Regions from separate parts of the Pokkaliibacter sp. MBI-7 genome, predicted to be linked through region 1. Evidence: predicted binding sites of a transcription regulator. Region 1 holds the regulator's gene; each other region holds the start of a gene.
What was found. Region 1 encodes FNR, which switches genes on or off when oxygen is low (the NO sensors DNR and NnrR bind a similar motif). Its sites were predicted from a motif close to TTGATNTANATCAA; they were not measured.

Region 1 (4,216 bases):
GGTACCACCTCTGAGCATGTCGCTGGCTCGCTTGCTGATCGAGCAAAGCAGAGTGCACCGGATTATTCAGGAAAACAGCTATAGGATTGATCAGGACATCAATACCCTCTGCCAGATGCTGGTCAAGCTATCGCAGCTGGTGGTGGACTTGCCGGTGGTCAAGGCGCTTGAGATCAATCCACTGTTGTTAAACAAGCAAGGATTACTCGCTGTCGACGTCAGTGTCTCGCTGGGAGAGCCGGTCCCCTTATGCATTCCCGCCTATCCGGAGCATTTGCGTGAGTGGGCTACATTGCTGAAAAGCAACAGAGAGGTGGAGCTGCGGCCCATTCGGGGTGAAGACGAGCCAGCGCATCTGCAGTTCTACAAAAGCCTCAGCCCGGAAACCGTGCGTTTGCGCTATTTCTACAGTCGCTCAGTCCCCAATCATTCTGAGCTGGCAAACTGGTCACAGATTGACTACGACCGGGAGATGGCCTTTATCGCGACCGCACTGAAGCAAGATCAGAGTTATGAGTACGAGACACTGGGCGTGGTGCGTGCCATCACCGATCCGGATAACGTTACTGCGGAGTTTTCGATCGTGATCCGGGATGACATGCAGGGAGAAGGGTTAGGGCGGTTGTTGATGAATAAGATCACCGAGTATTGCCGCAGCCGGGGCACGTTGCAGTTGGTGGGGTCAACGTTGCCGACGAATCTGGGCATGCAGAAGCTGGCCAAGTCACTTGGCTTTCAGAATTCCTACAACGCCGAAGAAGAGGTGGTAGATATGCGCTTGCCTCTTAACCCACCTCAAGAAGACTGGCAGTTCCATCGCTTATCATTAGGATGATGTCGTCAGGTTGACGCACCCATGTGGAAGAGAAGCCGGGCTTCCGTCTGTCTACATCTCAGGGCAATAGATGTCGTGAAGTGTGCGGATAATCTGACTGGCAACATCACCGGACAGTGAGTAGTAAATGGTCTGGGATTCTCGCCGGGTTTTGACCAGCCCATCCCGGCGCAACACAGCCAGATGCTGTGACAGTGCTGACTGACTTAGGTCAAGGCAGGTATTGAGTTCCGTCACCGAAAGCTCTTTGCCATCCAGATAGCACAAAATAAGAAGACGGCTTTCATTAGCCAGTGCTTTAAGGACTTTCGCCGCGCCAGAGGCATTCCTTTTCATCATTTCCAGCGTTTCTGGTGTCATGCCATGGGTGGCGTTTGGCTGAGTGGCGCTATTCAAACAACGTTCTCCTCAAACAGCAGAGTCTGGAGACAAAGGATTTTCAGAGGATACTGTCAGTACTCTGTGCCCGGTTACATCTTGCAACATCGTACTGTATCGAAGGGAGCTGTGCAATTTAGCTGGGAAGGGTCAGCTGATACGCATCAACGTTGGCGGCTAAAAGTGATGAGCTGGTTCTTGAAAAGGCTCGTTCCGGCATCCGGAACGAGCTCAGCATCAGTATGCAATCAGAGAGAATACTGACACGCCGGAATCTTGCAGCCTCTGTGAGCCCTGCAAGCCTGGCAGGTCGATGATGGAAGCAACTTCACTGACGCTGCCGCCCAAACGTTGCACGAGCGAGCAGGCGGCAATCAGAGTGCCGCCTGTGGCAATCAGATCATCAAAAATCAGTACTTTGTCGCCGGGGCCACACGCATCAGTCTGTACTTCCAGGGTTGCACTGCCGTACTCAAGGTCATAGGACTGGCTGATGGTGTCGCCGGGCAGTTTGCCTTTTTTGCGTACCAGAATGAGGGGCTTGTTGAGCTGGTGAGCAAGAATGGCGCTCACCAGAAAGCCGCGTGCGTCAATGCTGGCAATGTGGGTGATATCGGAAGTAACGTAGCGTTCAATAAAGCCGTCAGTCACTGTGCGTAATGCTTTAGGATCTTTAAAAATGGGCGTGATATCACGGAAGGTGACGCCGGGCTCAGGCCAGTCAGGCAGGGCCCGAATCACTGACTTTACGTAGGAAGCATCAAAAGCCATGGTTGGTTGATCCTTAGAGAGTAAAAATCCTGCACAGGGCAGGATCAGATGGCCGGAATAAACCGAATGGATAATTCTTGCCTAGGTTACCTCAAACTGGCTGGCTGAGAAACCCGCTGCCTGCTCGTGAAGATTCTGCTCTGCGGCAGTCTCATCGCTCACAGGCTGCTGTAACTTATCAGGCTTGCTTGGCAAGTACATGAGTCTCTACGTGTTCACACTCACCCGCTGCGGCATACAGGCCGCTCAGGTCAATCACACGAATGTCTTTTCCTTCAACCGCGATCAGTTCGTTTTTCTGGAAGCGGGTAAAGATACGACTCACTGTCTCTACTGCCAGACCCAGATAGTTACCGATCTCATTACGTGACATGGGTAAACGGAAATGGGTGGCGGAAAAACCACGAAGTTTGAATCGTTGAGACAAACGTACCAGGAAGGTGCCTACGCGTTCATCCGCATTCTTCTTGCTCAGTAACAGCATCATTTGCTGCTCTTCACGGATTTCTTTGCTCATGGTACGCAGCAAATTTTTCCGCAGCTCCGGTAATTGCCCGGAGAGGGTATCAAGCTTCTCAAAGGGGATTTCACACACCGTGGTGGTTTCCAGTACTTTGGCAGAAACCGGGTACTGTGACTCGTGAATACCGCTCAGTCCAAGCAGCTCACTGGGAAGATAGAAACCAGTGATCTGTTCTTCACCCTCATCGGTAACCGTGTAGGTTTTGATGGCACCTGCGCGTACGGCAAAAACGGATGAGAAATTGTCACCCTGACGGAACAGGTGTTCACCTTTCTTCAGTGGGCGGCTTTTATCAATGATGCCATCCAGGCGATCCATCTCGGTAAAGCTCAGGGATAGCGGCAGACACAGAGAGTTCAGGCTGCAATGCTGGCAGTGAGCCTGTTTGATATTACGAATGATCGGTTCCATGTGGGGGTGCTCAGCCATAATCGTTTCCCTGCGCGTAATTTAAAAAATGAACCAACTGTCAGGTGTGACAGTATGTTATATGTGGTTGCACAGGTGAAGGAAAAAGTCTTCGGACTTATCAGAACATATTCACGATTTTGCTAATCAAAGCCAAACAAGGCCAAAAGAGCTGAGGAAGCGGTGTTTAGTTATCCTAAATGCGCATCCGAAGGTCTTTTCTTCGCTGTGTGGCTGACGCACGGCAGATCGTGAAGGCGTTCTTAAATGATCCGAGAAAAACGCTGTTCAATCTGTGCTTGCCTGTAGCTGTCAAACAGCATACAGATCGACCGGATAAGCAGTCGTCCTGGCGGCAATATTGTCAGAGAGCCAGCGCTTATGGATATCAGACCATCGTTTATATGTCCACCGAGCGCATTGAGTTCTTTTGCAAAGTACTCATTGAAGTTGATCTGCCAGGTTGTACTGAAGGTTGCGGTGTCCAACTGAAAGTGACAGATCAGCTGAGTAATCAGCGCGCGGCGCACACGGTCGTCGTAACTTAGCTGAATACCTTTACAGATTGCGTTGCCCTGACTGTCCAGAGCGTCAGACCATTGCCCCACATCGTGCATGTTCTGGAAGTAGGTATCCCCTACCTGCGAAATGGACGAGGCGCCCATAGCCAGCAGCTCGCAGTCACCACGAGTGGTATAGCCCTGAAAGTTGCGATGCAGTTTGCCTTCACGTTGTGCCATAGCCAGCTCGTCGTCCGGCTTGGCGAAGTGATCCATCCCGATGTACTGATAACCTGCCTGATCCAGGCGTTCTATACAGTGTTGCAGAATGCTCAGTTTCATTTGCGGTGTTGGCAGGTCTTCAGCGCGAATATGCCGCTGAGGGCGGAAGCGATCGGGAAGATGAGCATAGTTAAATACAGAGAGCCGATCAGGCGACAGGGCAATGACGGTTTCCAGGGTTTCGGCAAAGCTGTCAGGGGTCTGCAATGGCAAACCATAAATCAGATCGAAATTGATCGAGCGGAATCCCAGTTGACGTGCCTGTTGCAGCAACTCGGCCACCTGCTCGAGAGGCTGTACACGATTAACCGCAGCCTGTACGGCGGGATTGGTGTCCTGAATACCAAAACTCAGGCGATTGAAGCCCAGATCACGCAATACCTTCAGGGTATCGCCAGTCACCGTGCGAGGATCGATCTCGATGGAGTAATCGGCCTTGTCATCATCACGCAGAGTGAAATGGCGCCGGATGACTGCCATCACTTCCTGCAACTCCGTGTCACTCAGGAAGGTGGGAGT
Region 2 (4,216 bases), on a different contig from region 1:
TCGCCACCGTTGCTGATGGTGGCCATCATATCCTGCAGGGCAATCATCTTGCCGAACAGGCGCTCAAAGCTGAGATTGGGCTGTTCGGGGTCGAGAGAGTTGGTCAGTAGCCACGGAGAATCGGTGCTGGGGCCGCGATGCTTGAGACGCCACAGCACTATTTCCAGATTGCGGGCGCTTTTTGTCAGCCGGTCCGCCGACAGGCTGTCGAGCATGAAATACTCTGTCCGCCCGCCGTAGGAAGCATCCAGCATACTGGTAATGCCTGTCATCAGGGCGAACACACGGTCGCCATGAAAGTCATCATTCAGGGCCAGCTCGATGGCGTTGGTTCCCGTTTCGCTATTCAGCTCGGTAAAGCGCAAAGCCCGTGGCCGCTGGAACAGCTGCTGCAGGCGGCGGTTGATGGTCATACCGGGCTGACGCTGCAGCTCAAGTGGATTGCGCTTGTAGAGCTTGATGGTCAGCTCGCGACAGAGAGCTTCCTGCTCGTCGATATAGGCATCCGTGACCAGATCAATATCGGTCTTGGCCAGTCGACGCAGCCCCGGGTCGGAAGTCACTGCGCAGCCTGTCAGGCCAAATATGATCATCAGTATCGCGATTATTCTGAATGTCATCTTTTGTAAATCATGTAAAAGGTCTGCCATGCTAAACCAGCCTGTGCGCGCTGCCAAGGAGAGCACAAGGGGGAGGGATCATCCCATGGAAAGTACGTGGCAACTGCAACAGGATGTCACTGAAAGCTGTCAGATTGTTGTCGGTGCTCATCTGCATCTTCCCTGCTGAGAGGAACGCTCAGGGGTGAGGTGTCGCACTTGTGGTGCAGAGGAGGGGGACGGTCGTGCTCTTTCTGCTCCGCCCTGTCTTGATAAACATCAACCTGAATGCTATCTAGGCCAGCTAAGATAGCGTCCCTTGTTTAAACACCGGCTGACTGCTGTATCGGGTTGGCCTGCACTATGAGTAGATGTCATGAGCGAGCAGAATTATCGGGATCTTCGTCGCGAGTATGAGGCAGGCGAATTACGCCGGGCCATGCTGCAGGCCACGCCGCTGGCACAGTTTCAGCAATGGCTGGCAGAGGCCCGTGAACATCATCCCGATGATGCCACTTCCATGACCCTGTCAACGGTGGATGCCGAAGGCTGGCCTGAGGCGCGTATCGTACTGCTCAAGCACTGCAACGAAGACGGCTTCTCCTGGTATACCGACAGCCGCAGCCGCAAAGGTCAGGCACTGGCGGCGCATCCACGGGCTGAGTTGCTGTTCTATTGGCGTGGCATGGAGCGCCAGGTACGCATTCAGGGTGAGGTGGTGCAGTTGCCTGCTGAACATGCTGAAAACTACTTCAATTCCCGCCCGCTGGGCAGCCGTCTGAGTGCAGCGGCATCCGTACAAAGCGCGGCTGTGGCCGATCGTGCGGTACTGGAGCAACGTATCGAGGAGCTGAAACAGGCCCATCCGCAGGAGGATATTCCCCGTCCTGACGCCTGGATTGGCTATCTGCTGCAGCCTCGTCGCTTCGAGTTCTGGCAGGGTCGTGCTTCGCGTTTACATGATCGTTTTGAATATCGCCTGCTGAACGGCGAATGGCAGATTGACCGGCTGTCGCCCTGATCTGCCATTGCGCTGTCGCGCAGGGTACAAAACAATGACGGGCCGCAGGATGATGATCCTGCGGCCCGTTTTTCTTTCGACGAAGATTGCACGGCAGAAATAACCCGACAGGAATCATTAACCTGTCTGTGGTGGCACGCTTAAACAGGACAAGAGGAAAGCTGAATGTTGAATTACGAAGTGGTTGAGCCACGTGGAGAGCATCGTGCCAGTGTGATCTGGCTGCATGGGCTGGGTGCCGACGGGCATGACTTTGTGCCTGTCATTCCGTTGCTGGGGCTGAGTGAACATGTGCGTTTCATCCTTCCCCACGCACCAGTGCAACCGGTCACCATCAATGGTGGCTACCTGATGCCCTCCTGGTACGACATTCTGGAAACACTGCCTGAACGGAAGGTGGATGAGCAGGGGCTGGATGCTGCCGCAGGCTGGATCGGCGCCCTGATCGAGGCCGAGTATCAGCGTGGTATTGCCTATGATCGCATTGCACTGGTGGGGTTTTCGCAGGGCGGTGCCGTTGCCTACCACACCGGGCTGGGCTATGCACAGGTGCTGGCGGGGATTGTGGCGTTATCAACCTATATTGCATCGCCCGACCGGTTAGCGCTGACTCAGGCCGCGTTACCACGGACACTGCCCGTGGCCATCATGCACGGTGAGGCGGATGACGTGGTGCCCTTTATGCTGGGACAGCAGGCGCTATCAACGCTACAGAGCTGGGGGCTGGCCCCACAATGGCGGGCGTTTCGTCATATGGGGCATGAAGTGGCCGTTGACGAAATCCAGCAGATTGCAACTTTTCTGCGCGAAATATTGATCTGAGACAGGCGCTGAGGCAGGGCGATTTTCCCCTTTTTCAGGGTTGATACGGATCAATTTTTATCCGCTCGGGCAGGGGTAGAGTACGTACATACAGCAAGGCAACCCTACAGGAGACCGAGCTATGTACATGGATACTGTTGTCATCGCGGGCCTGGCCGTCATCGTCATGGCTCTGGGTTTTTTCGGTGGTCTGGCGTATTTCATCAAGAAAGACAACGACCACCATCAGCGTCCCAAGTGAGGGGCTGAATAGTATCAATGACTGAGATTTTGTGTGCCCTGTGATGTGTCACAGCTGGCGCCCTCACTTAGGTGATTCAGCCACATCGTGGGAAGGCTGAGTTGCCCAAGGCGGCAGACTGCCAAGTCTGTCTGACAGAGGGAGGATCACGGCCCTTCGCTCTGTTTTCTCTATGATTCACCTCTTGACTCTGTGCTTAAGCGGGACCTTGTTGTCCCGCTTTTTTTATTGCCCGATGAGCCTGCCTGTTCTGCACTCTCTGCCGTGCCCCTTGTCTGTCACCCTGCTGGCTTATACTGTCAGGAAAAGGATCATCGCTGGTAACGGACGATAAGGAGTGGCCACCATGGATTCCACGCTGGGATTTGCCTGTAAATTCAGCAAGCGACGGGCGCTGCAAAAGCCGGATTATGGCCGCCATCTGGTCGCGGATTGTGGTGAAGAGGTGTTGCTGGCCCAGCTGGAAAGTGACCGTGGGCGCATCATCAGTTCGGCGGCAGTGCGGCGTCTGCAACAGAAAACCCAGGTGTTCCCGCTGGAACGCAATGCTGCGGTACGCAGCCGGCTGACCCATTCGCTGGAGGTGCAGCAGAATGGCCGCTTTATCGTACGCACCATTTTCAAACTGGCCAGACCCCATTGGGCGGAGCATGTCGGCCTGCATTCACTGGAGCGGGCGCTGGAGACGCTGGTGGAAATGGCCTGCCTGCTGCACGATGTCGGCAATCCTCCTTTTGGGCATTTTGGCGAAAGTGCCATCACCGACTGGTTCGATGCCAGCCTGCAGACGCTGACGCCCTTTGACCCTGCTGAGCCCAGTACTCATCCCGCCCTGCGTGACAAGCTCAGTCAGGACTTGCAGAGCTTTGAAGGTAATGCTCAGGCCATTCGCCTGACTCATCGCCTGCTCAAGCTCAATCTCACCTACGTGCAGACGGCCGGCCTTCTCAAGTACGTCCGGCCTGCTTATGAACCCAAACCTGACAAGCAGGCGCCCTTATCCTATCTGCACAAAAAGCCCGGGTATTACCTGTCGGAAGAAGCCTTCGTCACCGACCTGTGGGAAAACCTCAACATGCAGCCGGGGACGCGCCACCCGGTGGCCTACATCATGGAGGCCGCTGACGACATCTCCTACTGTCTGGCCGACATCGAGGATGCGGTGGAGAAGGGCATCTTCAATATCAGTCAGCTCTGTGGCTATCTGCGTGAAGCCTTTGAGGAGCAGGGATTTCAGTTGCAGGACCGGCAGATAGAGAGCTTCGGCAAGCAGCGCAGTCTCGACGAGATCCTTGGTTACGTGCAGAAATGCGCTGAACAGGAAGAGGTCAACAAGGTCAGTGAGTTCTTTATCAGCTTGCGGGTGCAGCTGGTGCATCCTCTGGTCAATCATGCGGCGCGACAGTTCATTGATAACAGCGGGGCGATCTGCAAAGGCACCCTGAACCGGGCCTTGCTGGAGGACGGCAGTATCTACAGCGCTATCATCCAGATGCTGAAAAGTGTGGCGGTGCGCCATGTCTTCAACCATGC
Region 3 (4,216 bases), on a different contig from region 1:
TGAATAATGTCGGACCCCAGGTTGGAAGTCATGACAATCACGGTATTGCGGAAGTCCACGGTGCGGCCCTGACCATCGGTCAGGCGACCATCCTCCAGCACCTGCAGCAGGATATTGAAGACATCCGGGTGCGCCTTCTCCACTTCATCCAGCAGCACAACAGAGTAGGGCTTACGCCGCACGGTTTCGGTCAGGTAACCGCCCTCTTCATAACCCACGTAACCGGGAGGAGCACCGATCAGACGAGCCACGGAGTGCTTCTCCATAAACTCGGACATATCGATCCGTACCATCGCCTCTTCGGTATCGAACAGGAAACGCGCCAGCGCCTTACACAGTTCGGTTTTACCCACCCCGGTTGGGCCGAGGAACAGGAAAGAACCGTTAGGACGATTAGGATCCGCCAGCCCCGCACGGGAACGACGTACCGCGTTAGCCACCGCCACCACAGCTTCATCCTGACCGATGACGCTTTCGTGCAGGGCGTCTTCCATTCGCAGCAGCTTTTCACGCTCGCCTTCGAGCATTTTCGAGATAGGGATGCCGGTCCATTTGGACACCACCTCGGCCACCTCTTCCTCAGACACACGGTTACGCAGCAACTGCATATCCATCATTTCTGCCTGAGAGGCCATATCCAGCTGCTTTTCCAGATCAGGAATCACGCCGTACTGCAGCTCAGACATGCGCGCCAGATTACCGCTGCGGCGCGCCTGTTCCATATCGACCCGCGCTTGTTCCAGCTGTTCCTTGATCTTCTGTGAACCCTGCAGTGCGGCTTTTTCAGTTTTCCACACCTCTTCCAGATCCGCGTATTCGCGTTCCAGCTTGCCGATCACCTGCTCCAGATCATCCAGCCGTGCCTTGGAGGCCTTGTCGGTCTCCTTCTTCAGCGCCTCACGCTCCATCTTCAACTGAATAAGACGACGGTCGAGACGATCCATTTCTTCTGGTTTGGAGTCCATCTCCATACGGATACGACTGCCTGCTTCGTCAATCAGGTCGATGGCCTTGTCCGGCAGCTGGCGGTCAGTGATATAGCGTTGTGACAGCTTGGCTGCTGCAATGATGGCCGAGTCGGTGATGTCGACACCGTGGTGCACTTCGTAGCGCTCTTTCAGGCCACGCAGAATAGCGATGGTGTCTTCAACGCTGGGTTCATCCACCAGTACTTTCTGGAAACGACGCTCCAGCGCCGCATCTTTCTCAATGTACTGACGGTATTCATCCAGCGTGGTGGCACCGACGCAGTGCAGCTCGCCACGCGCCAGGGCGGGCTTGAGCATATTGCCTGCGTCCATCGCCCCCTCACCCTTACCAGCACCGACCATGGTGTGCAGCTCATCAATAAAGAGAATGACCCGCCCTTCTTCCTTGGCCAGCTCATTCAGCACGGCTTTCAGACGCTCCTCGAACTCACCGCGGAACTTGGCACCGGCAATCAGGGCGCCCATATCCAGTGACAGCACCTGCTTGTCTTTAAGACCTTCCGGCACCTCGCCGTTGACGATACGCTGCGCCAGCCCCTCGACAATGGCCGTTTTACCCACACCGGGTTCACCGATCAGCACCGGGTTGTTCTTGGTTCGACGCTGCAGTACCTGAATGGTGCGGCGAATCTCATCGTCACGACCGATCACCGGGTCCAGCTTGCCTGCTACCGCGCGTGCCGTCAGATCGATGGTGTATTTCTTCAGCGCATCACGCTTTTCTTCGGCATTGGGGTCGCTCACGTTTTCACCGCCACGCACTTTATTGATCACCGCTTCCAGTTGTTCTTTCTTGATGCCCTGTGCGCGCAGCACATCGCCCAGCCCGGACTTGTCATCCATCGCCGCCAGTACCACCAGCTCGCTGGAAATATACTGGTCACCATTTTGCTGCGAGGCCTTGTCGGCCAGATTGAGCAGGCGGGCAAACCGCTCTGACGGACGCACGTCACCATCGTGCTGTTTCACCGTTGCCAGTTTGCCCAGCTCTTTATCCAGCTCACGGCGCACCTTGGCAACATCGAAGCCTGCCTGCGACAGAATGCTACGAGTACTGCCTCCCTGCTGATCCAGCAGGCTGACAAATAAATGAAGGGGTTCCAGCTGATTATGGTCACGGCCGACGGCCAGAGAAACGGCGTCGTTCAGTGCTTCCTGCAGCTTGGTAGTAAAACGGTCGATACGCATTGAGCTACCTCCAAAGTCATAAGCCCGATGATGGAAACGGCGCTTGCACTGGATAAGTTGCCAGTCACGATATGGCCGTTATGAGTTCGGGCGATTGACTGTGAAAGTTGGGGCAGCGCTGATGAATTCAAGATGACTAATGTTAGAAAACTCACATTAGCAATCGCGATGTTGATGCGGATCAAGCATTGCTAATGGACGAGCGGGTGCTACCAGTGCGAAGGGCTTCAAGTTGAGCGCTTCTCCCCTCGTCCAACAGATAAACTCTGCTACACTGCGCTACAACTGATTGCCGAGTATGTGTCTGAACCGATCATGCTTGCGGCTAGTTCAATCGCACTGCAGAGCATGTCTGCAGTCACCATGAGGTCAAGACAGCGTGCTTTACCACCACCTTTTTCTGCGTAGATTGCCCTTTTTTTTGCCCGCAAAATCCTCTCTGGTGTTCGCTCTGCTGGGCGTATTGACCGCTCCGCTTGCACAGGCTGACGATCCCCTGCTTCCTTCTCTGACGCCATCGACACAAAACACGGAATCAACCTCCACCCAGCAGGCTCGGGGCGTGTTACGTGCGCTTGCTCAGGCAACCCTGTCAAGTGATCTGGCGGGACGCATTATTGAATTACCCTTCCGTGAGGGGCAGTCCTTCAAACAGGGCGATTTGCTGGCACGCTTTGACTGCTCGGTCTATCAGGCCCAGCTGAATGCCTCGCAGGCCAGCGCCCGTGCGGCCCAGGCAGAGCTTAATCAGAACCAGCAGCTGGCGCAGATGAAGTCTGTTGGCAAATATGCGGTGTCGCTGTCTGCGGCCAAACTGGCTCAGGCTCAGGCAGAGAGCCAGGTGTATCAGATTCAGGTGAGCCGCTGCCGCCTGCTGGCCCCTTTTGACGGGCAGATTGTCAGCCGTAAGGTCAATGCCTTCGAGAGCGTGACGCAGGGCACTCCCATGATGGAGGTGGTCGACAACCGCCATCTGGAGATTGATTTGCTGGTGCCCTCGCGCTGGCTGACGAAGATCAAGCCCGGTATGACATTCACGTTTACTCCCGATGAGACAGGCCAGCCATTACAGGCCCGGGTCGCACGACTGGGTGCGCGTATCGACGAAGGCAGCCAGACACTGAGTCTGATCGGTACTATTGACGATAACAGCGATGCCAGCAAAGACAGCCACCTGATCGCTGGCATGAGCGGCACCGCCCAGTTTACGGAGGCCCAGTGAACGCACCTGCCTCTTTTTCTGTAGAACGGGTATTTGCCCGCTTCCTCGATATCGAGCGCCAGATCAGGGCCACACGCAAAGTCGAAGAACTGGCTTATATTCTGGTCAATGACAGCCAGACGCTGTTTGGCTTTCGCCATGCAGCACTGGTTATCGATGGCAGGGTTCGCGCCATTACCGGCGTCACCCAGCCATCACCACAAGCTCCGTTTGTCGCCTTTATTGAACGTGCCTGTGAACAGTTGCTGAAACAGCAGAAGCTGGATCAATGTGCCATCGTGGAGGCCGCTGTTTTAGATCAGCAGTGCCGGAATGACTGGCAGGCATTGTCTGCCCCCGAAGCCCTGTGGTCCCCCTTGAAGGATCGACAGGGGCGCACCTTTGGCGGCATCTGGTATGCCCGCGAGCGTCCCTGGCAGGATGCCGAAAAAGTGCTGGCAGACCAGCTGGCCAACGCTTACAGCCATGCCTGGCTGGCATTGGAGCAACGACGCCAGTGGCGCCGTGGTGGGATTCGCTGGCCCGTAGTCATGGCAGTGCTGGCGCTGCTGGCCTGTCTGTTCATACCGGTTAAGCAGTCCGTTCTGGCTCCGGCAGAAGTAGTGCCGCTGCAGGGACGGGTAGTCGCAGCACCACTGGACGGTGTTGTGCAGGAGTTTGTGGTGCAGCCTAACCAGGCCGTACATCAGGGTGATCTGCTGGTTCGCTTCGATGCCACCACCCTGCGTGCACAAGCCGATGTCGCCGAGCGTGCGCTGGATGTGGCTGAGGCCGAATATCGCGCCAGTGCGCAGCGAGCCTTTCAGGATGCCGACTC
Region 4 (4,216 bases), 1.4 Mb from region 1:
CCTGCTGTAAGGTTCACTGAGAAATCAGGCAGAGAAATTGCTAGCAATTTGGAAGCCATTGTTAGCAAAAAATACCGTTTTGCTAACAACTTACCTCAGCGACAGTCTCGCTTTACCGATTCACAACAGAGGTCACACCCGATGTCATTGACACACTTGAGCAACTTGCGCCTTCTGGATCATCCAGACATCACCTCTGAACTGTGGATAGAAGATGGCTATTTTGTTGAGCCTCCGACCGACGCCCTGAGATCAGATACAGAGATTGAGCACAGGGACATGGATAATGCGCTGATTCTGCCCGGCTTGATCGAAACCCATATCCATCTGGACAAAGCCTGCATCATGGATCGCTGCCATTTGCAGCACGGTACGCTCGAAGAAGCCATTGCTCTGACCAGTAAGGCCAAACAAGGCTTCAGTGAGGTAGATATTTATCAACGTGGTGCACACGTCATTGAGCGTGCCATCACACAGGGCACCACCCACATGCGAACCCATGTTGAAATAGATCCAGGTATCGGCCTCAAAGGCTTCGAGGCCATTCGACGGCTGCAAGCCGATTACGCATGGGCAGTGACCCTGCAAATTTGTGTCTTTCCGCAGGAAGGAATGCTCAACAAGCCGGGAACGGAAACGCTGCTCATAGAATGCCTGCAACAGGGCGCGGAGGTACTTGGCGGCTGCCCCTACACAGATAGCGACCCAACGGGCCAGATTGAGCGGCTGTTTGCGTTAGCCCATCAATACGATCGCGATCTGGACTTTCATCTCGACTTTGACCTGATGGATGATCTGACGAATCTGGAAAAGGTCATAGAGCAAACGCATCACTATGGCTGGCACGGAAGAGTGACCTTAGGCCATGTCACCCGGTTGTCGGCAGTCTCCCATACAGACTTGCTTGGTACAGCGAAGAAGCTGGCTACGGCAGGTATTCAGCTTACCTGCCTTCCCGCAACGGATCTGTTCCTGATGGGCAGGCAATACGATCACCTGATACCACGGGGAGTAAGCCCGATCCATATTCTTCAGCAACAGGGAATGTGCTGCTCACTCTCAACCAACAATGTCCGTAATCCGTTTACCCCTTTGGGCGATGCTTCGCTACTCCGTATCGCTAATCTCTATGCCAACATTGCTCAGCTGGGAACAGATAAACAGCTGGAGCAATGCCTGCACTGGATCACCAAACACTCGGCGCAACTCCTGCGACTGGAAAACTATGGTTTACACCCTGGCTGTAGAGCAGACTTTATCGTGATGGACAGTACAGATGGGCCGCAGACTATAGCGGAAATACGTCCCCCTCTGATGGGATTCAAGAGTGGCAAACAGACATTCTGCCGGCCAGCGGCAACGCTGCTCAAACCGGCGAAACAGCAATCAGACGCCTGAAGCTTTTAGCAGCGCAGCGACTACTCCCAATGGCAGAACACATAATACGAACGATGCCATTACGGCAGATATGACCTGCTGAATTTAGGAATTGATCTAAAGTACCGCAGCGCTTATGCCTATACTAACTCACTCATGGCATACAAACTGGTAACTTCAGGACCTGACGACCAGACAATACCGTGACCAGTCAGGCTCCGTTTCAGGTGCGACCTGCCTCAGTTGAAAGCAAAGCTGAAAGACAGAACAAACGGACTGTTCTACAACTAATTATCGAGCTCTGTCCGTCCACCCAGTAAGCTTACAAGCCGCGAAAACACTCGACCCCGTCGTACTGGAGCATAGTCTGGTCGCTTCTGGATACCGGTTGAAACGAGCAGAAGTGATCATCAATAAATGGCACATTAACAGCGACAAAATGTCGCATGGCTGCTATACTGCGGCCCGCTCGACGCTGGTATGAATCGACCTGATTCATGTCACAGCATCAAAAAGAATTCAGGTTACCGCCCTGTTAGCACGACAGTGTAGTGGCCGAAGAACAAATGAAGCACAGAGTTAGTACGTGAACCGCGGAATCAGGATAACTTAAGGATAGAAGTTGCAGATACGGAGGTAACTCTCCCACCACGGCCAGCACATGCAGTAACATGGCGCCCCCTGTGACAGGGTCAGCGCTCGGCTGAGCACTGACCTTTGTGGAAGAAGTCCAAACGCTGCATTCGTCCATGATTTATCAATGATTCAGATCAATACATCATACTTTTCAGAACAGACACCTCTGCTAATCGCGAAGTGTTCAGTTAAGGTATGTGACCCCGCGGCAGTACGCCTGTAGCTATCAAGAATCTGTGATCCCCTTTCCCTTTCTGACATTACATTTGTGAGGTAATGAGGCTGTGAGATGAAAAAAAAAACCTGTCTAAGTTTGATGAAGGCGTCTGGCCTGCTCGCTGCACTGTTCCTAAGTGGCTGCGACGACTGGGTGCTGATGGATCCCAAGGGGCCGATAGGCCAAAGCGGTAAATCGCTGATTCTTACTGCCACATGGCTGATGCTAATCGTGGTTGTCCCGGTCATTATCATGACCCTCGTTTTTGCCTGGAAATATCGCGCTTCCAACAAGAACGCCACTTACGCTCCCAAATGGGCACACTCCCACGCCATTGAAGTGGTAGTCTGGTTCATTCCTTGCGTCATCATCGGCGTTCTGGCGTTGATCACCTGGAAAACCACCCACGAACTGGACCCCTACAAGCCTCTTGAATCTGAAGTGAAGCCACTTCACGTTCAGGTAGTCGCTCTGGACTGGAAATGGTTGTTCATCTACCCCGAGCAGAACATTGCCTCAGTCAACGAACTGGCTATCCCCACCGGAACACCAATTGCGTTTGACATCACTTCTGCCTCGGTAATGAACGCTTTCTTCATTCCACAGCTGGGTAGCCAGATTTATGCCATGGCGGGCATGAACACCAAACTGCACCTGCTGGCTGACGAACCCGGTACTTACATGGGTATGTCTGCCAACTACAGCGGCAGCGGTTTCTCTGGCATGAAATTCGACACTCTGGCCATGTCCACTACGGACTTCAATGCCTGGGTAGAGAAGGTCAAAGCCGCACCTCAGCCTCTTGAGAAAGAACAGTACACCGAGCTGGTCAAGCCCAGCGAAGCCAACCCTGTTGCACACTTCTCATCCGTAGAATCCAATCTGTATCAGTCCATCCTGAACAGTTATGGCTCTTACTGCCAATCTCCTTCTGCGACTGCACTGAACTCTCACGAAGCCCTGAACAGCAAGGCCGGTGATGAAGCTCAGCAAGTCAGCATGAACGTGGCTTCTGAGGAATAACAATGTTTGGAAAATTAACGCTAGACTCGTTTCCCTTCCATGAGCCGATTATCGTCGTTACTGTAAGTATCATTCTGCTCGCCGGCCTTGCCGTCGTTGCCGGTCTGACCTACTTCCAGAAATGGGGCTACCTGTGGTCCGAGTGGCTGACTTCTGTCGACCACAAAAAAATCGGTGTCATGTACATCTTCGTTGCCATGCTGATGCTGGTGCGCGGCTTTGCCGATGCCATCATGATGCGTACCCAGCTCGCCCTTGCCGATGCAGGTAGCGCGGGCTACTTACCTCCTGAGCACTATGACCAGATCTTCACCGCTCACGGTGTGATCATGATCATCTTTATGGCCATGCCATTCATGATCGGTCTGTTCAACATTGTCGTTCCCCTGCAGATCGGTGCTCGTGACGTTGCCTTCCCTTTCCTGAACTCTGTCAGCTTCTGGCTGTTCGTAGTAGGTGTGGTGCTGATCAACCTGTCTCTGGGTATCGGCGAGTTCGCACGCACCGGCTGGCTGGCTTACCCGCCACTATCGGAGGCGACGTACAGCCCTGGCGTAGGTGTTGACTACTACATCTGGGCACTACAGATATCCGGTATCGGTACTACCCTGACAGGTGTTAACTTCTTCGTGACCATCATGAAGATGCGCGCTCCTGGCATGCGCCTGATGCAGATGCCTGTCTTCACTTGGACTGCACTGTGCTCCAACATCATCATCATGGGCGCTTTCCCCATGCTGACTGTTGCTCTGGCTCTGCTGACTTTTGACCGCTACCTGGGCATGCACTTCTTCACCAACACCGCTGGTGGAGACCCCATGCTGTACGTCAACCTGATCTGGGCCTGGGGTCACCCCGAGGTATACATCCTGATTCTGCCGGCTTTCGGCGTGTTCTCAGAAGTAACAGCCACTTTCTCGACCAAGCGTCTGTTTGCCTATAGCTCAATGGTATACGCAACTG

Region 2: a site for FNR is predicted at 2,483-2,496, ahead of ccoM (cytochrome c oxidase subunit CcoM). Genes of this name have one in related genera too.
Region 3: a site for FNR is predicted at 2,349-2,362, ahead of clpB (ATP-dependent chaperone ClpB). Genes of this name have one in related genera too.
Region 4: a site for FNR is predicted at 2,138-2,151, ahead of cyoA (ubiquinol oxidase subunit II). Genes of this name have one in related genera too.

What each region holds. Positions count from the first base shown of each region.
Region 1 covers NZ_JARVTG010000002.1:402,699-406,914, forward strand. The annotation lists gene QCD60_RS21485 (bifunctional acetate--CoA ligase family protein/GNAT family N-acetyltransferase) at 1-835, shown strand, start outside; gene QCD60_RS21490 (metalloregulator ArsR/SmtB family transcription factor) at 887-1,195, opposite strand; gene QCD60_RS21495 (adenine phosphoribosyltransferase) at 1,451-1,984, opposite strand; gene fnr (fumarate/nitrate reduction transcriptional regulator Fnr) at 2,163-2,936, opposite strand; gene hemN (oxygen-independent coproporphyrinogen III oxidase) at 3,179-4,216, opposite strand, start outside.
Region 2 covers NZ_JARVTG010000001.1:1,223,852-1,228,067, reverse strand. The annotation lists gene QCD60_RS05485 (hypothetical protein) at 1-620, opposite strand, end outside; gene pdxH (pyridoxamine 5'-phosphate oxidase) at 976-1,620, shown strand; gene QCD60_RS05475 (carboxylesterase) at 1,786-2,442, shown strand; gene ccoM (cytochrome c oxidase subunit CcoM) at 2,564-2,683, shown strand; gene dgt (dGTPase) at 3,030-4,216, shown strand, end outside.
Region 3 covers NZ_JARVTG010000001.1:563,765-567,980, forward strand. The annotation lists gene clpB (ATP-dependent chaperone ClpB) at 1-2,177, opposite strand, end outside; gene QCD60_RS02685 (efflux RND transporter periplasmic adaptor subunit) at 2,620-3,399, shown strand; gene QCD60_RS02690 (HlyD family efflux transporter periplasmic adaptor subunit) at 3,396-4,216, shown strand, end outside.
Region 4 covers NZ_JARVTG010000002.1:1,840,525-1,844,740, forward strand. The annotation lists gene QCD60_RS27970 (amidohydrolase family protein) at 49-1,398, shown strand; gene cyoA (ubiquinol oxidase subunit II) at 2,303-3,253, shown strand; gene cyoB (cytochrome o ubiquinol oxidase subunit I) at 3,256-4,216, shown strand, end outside.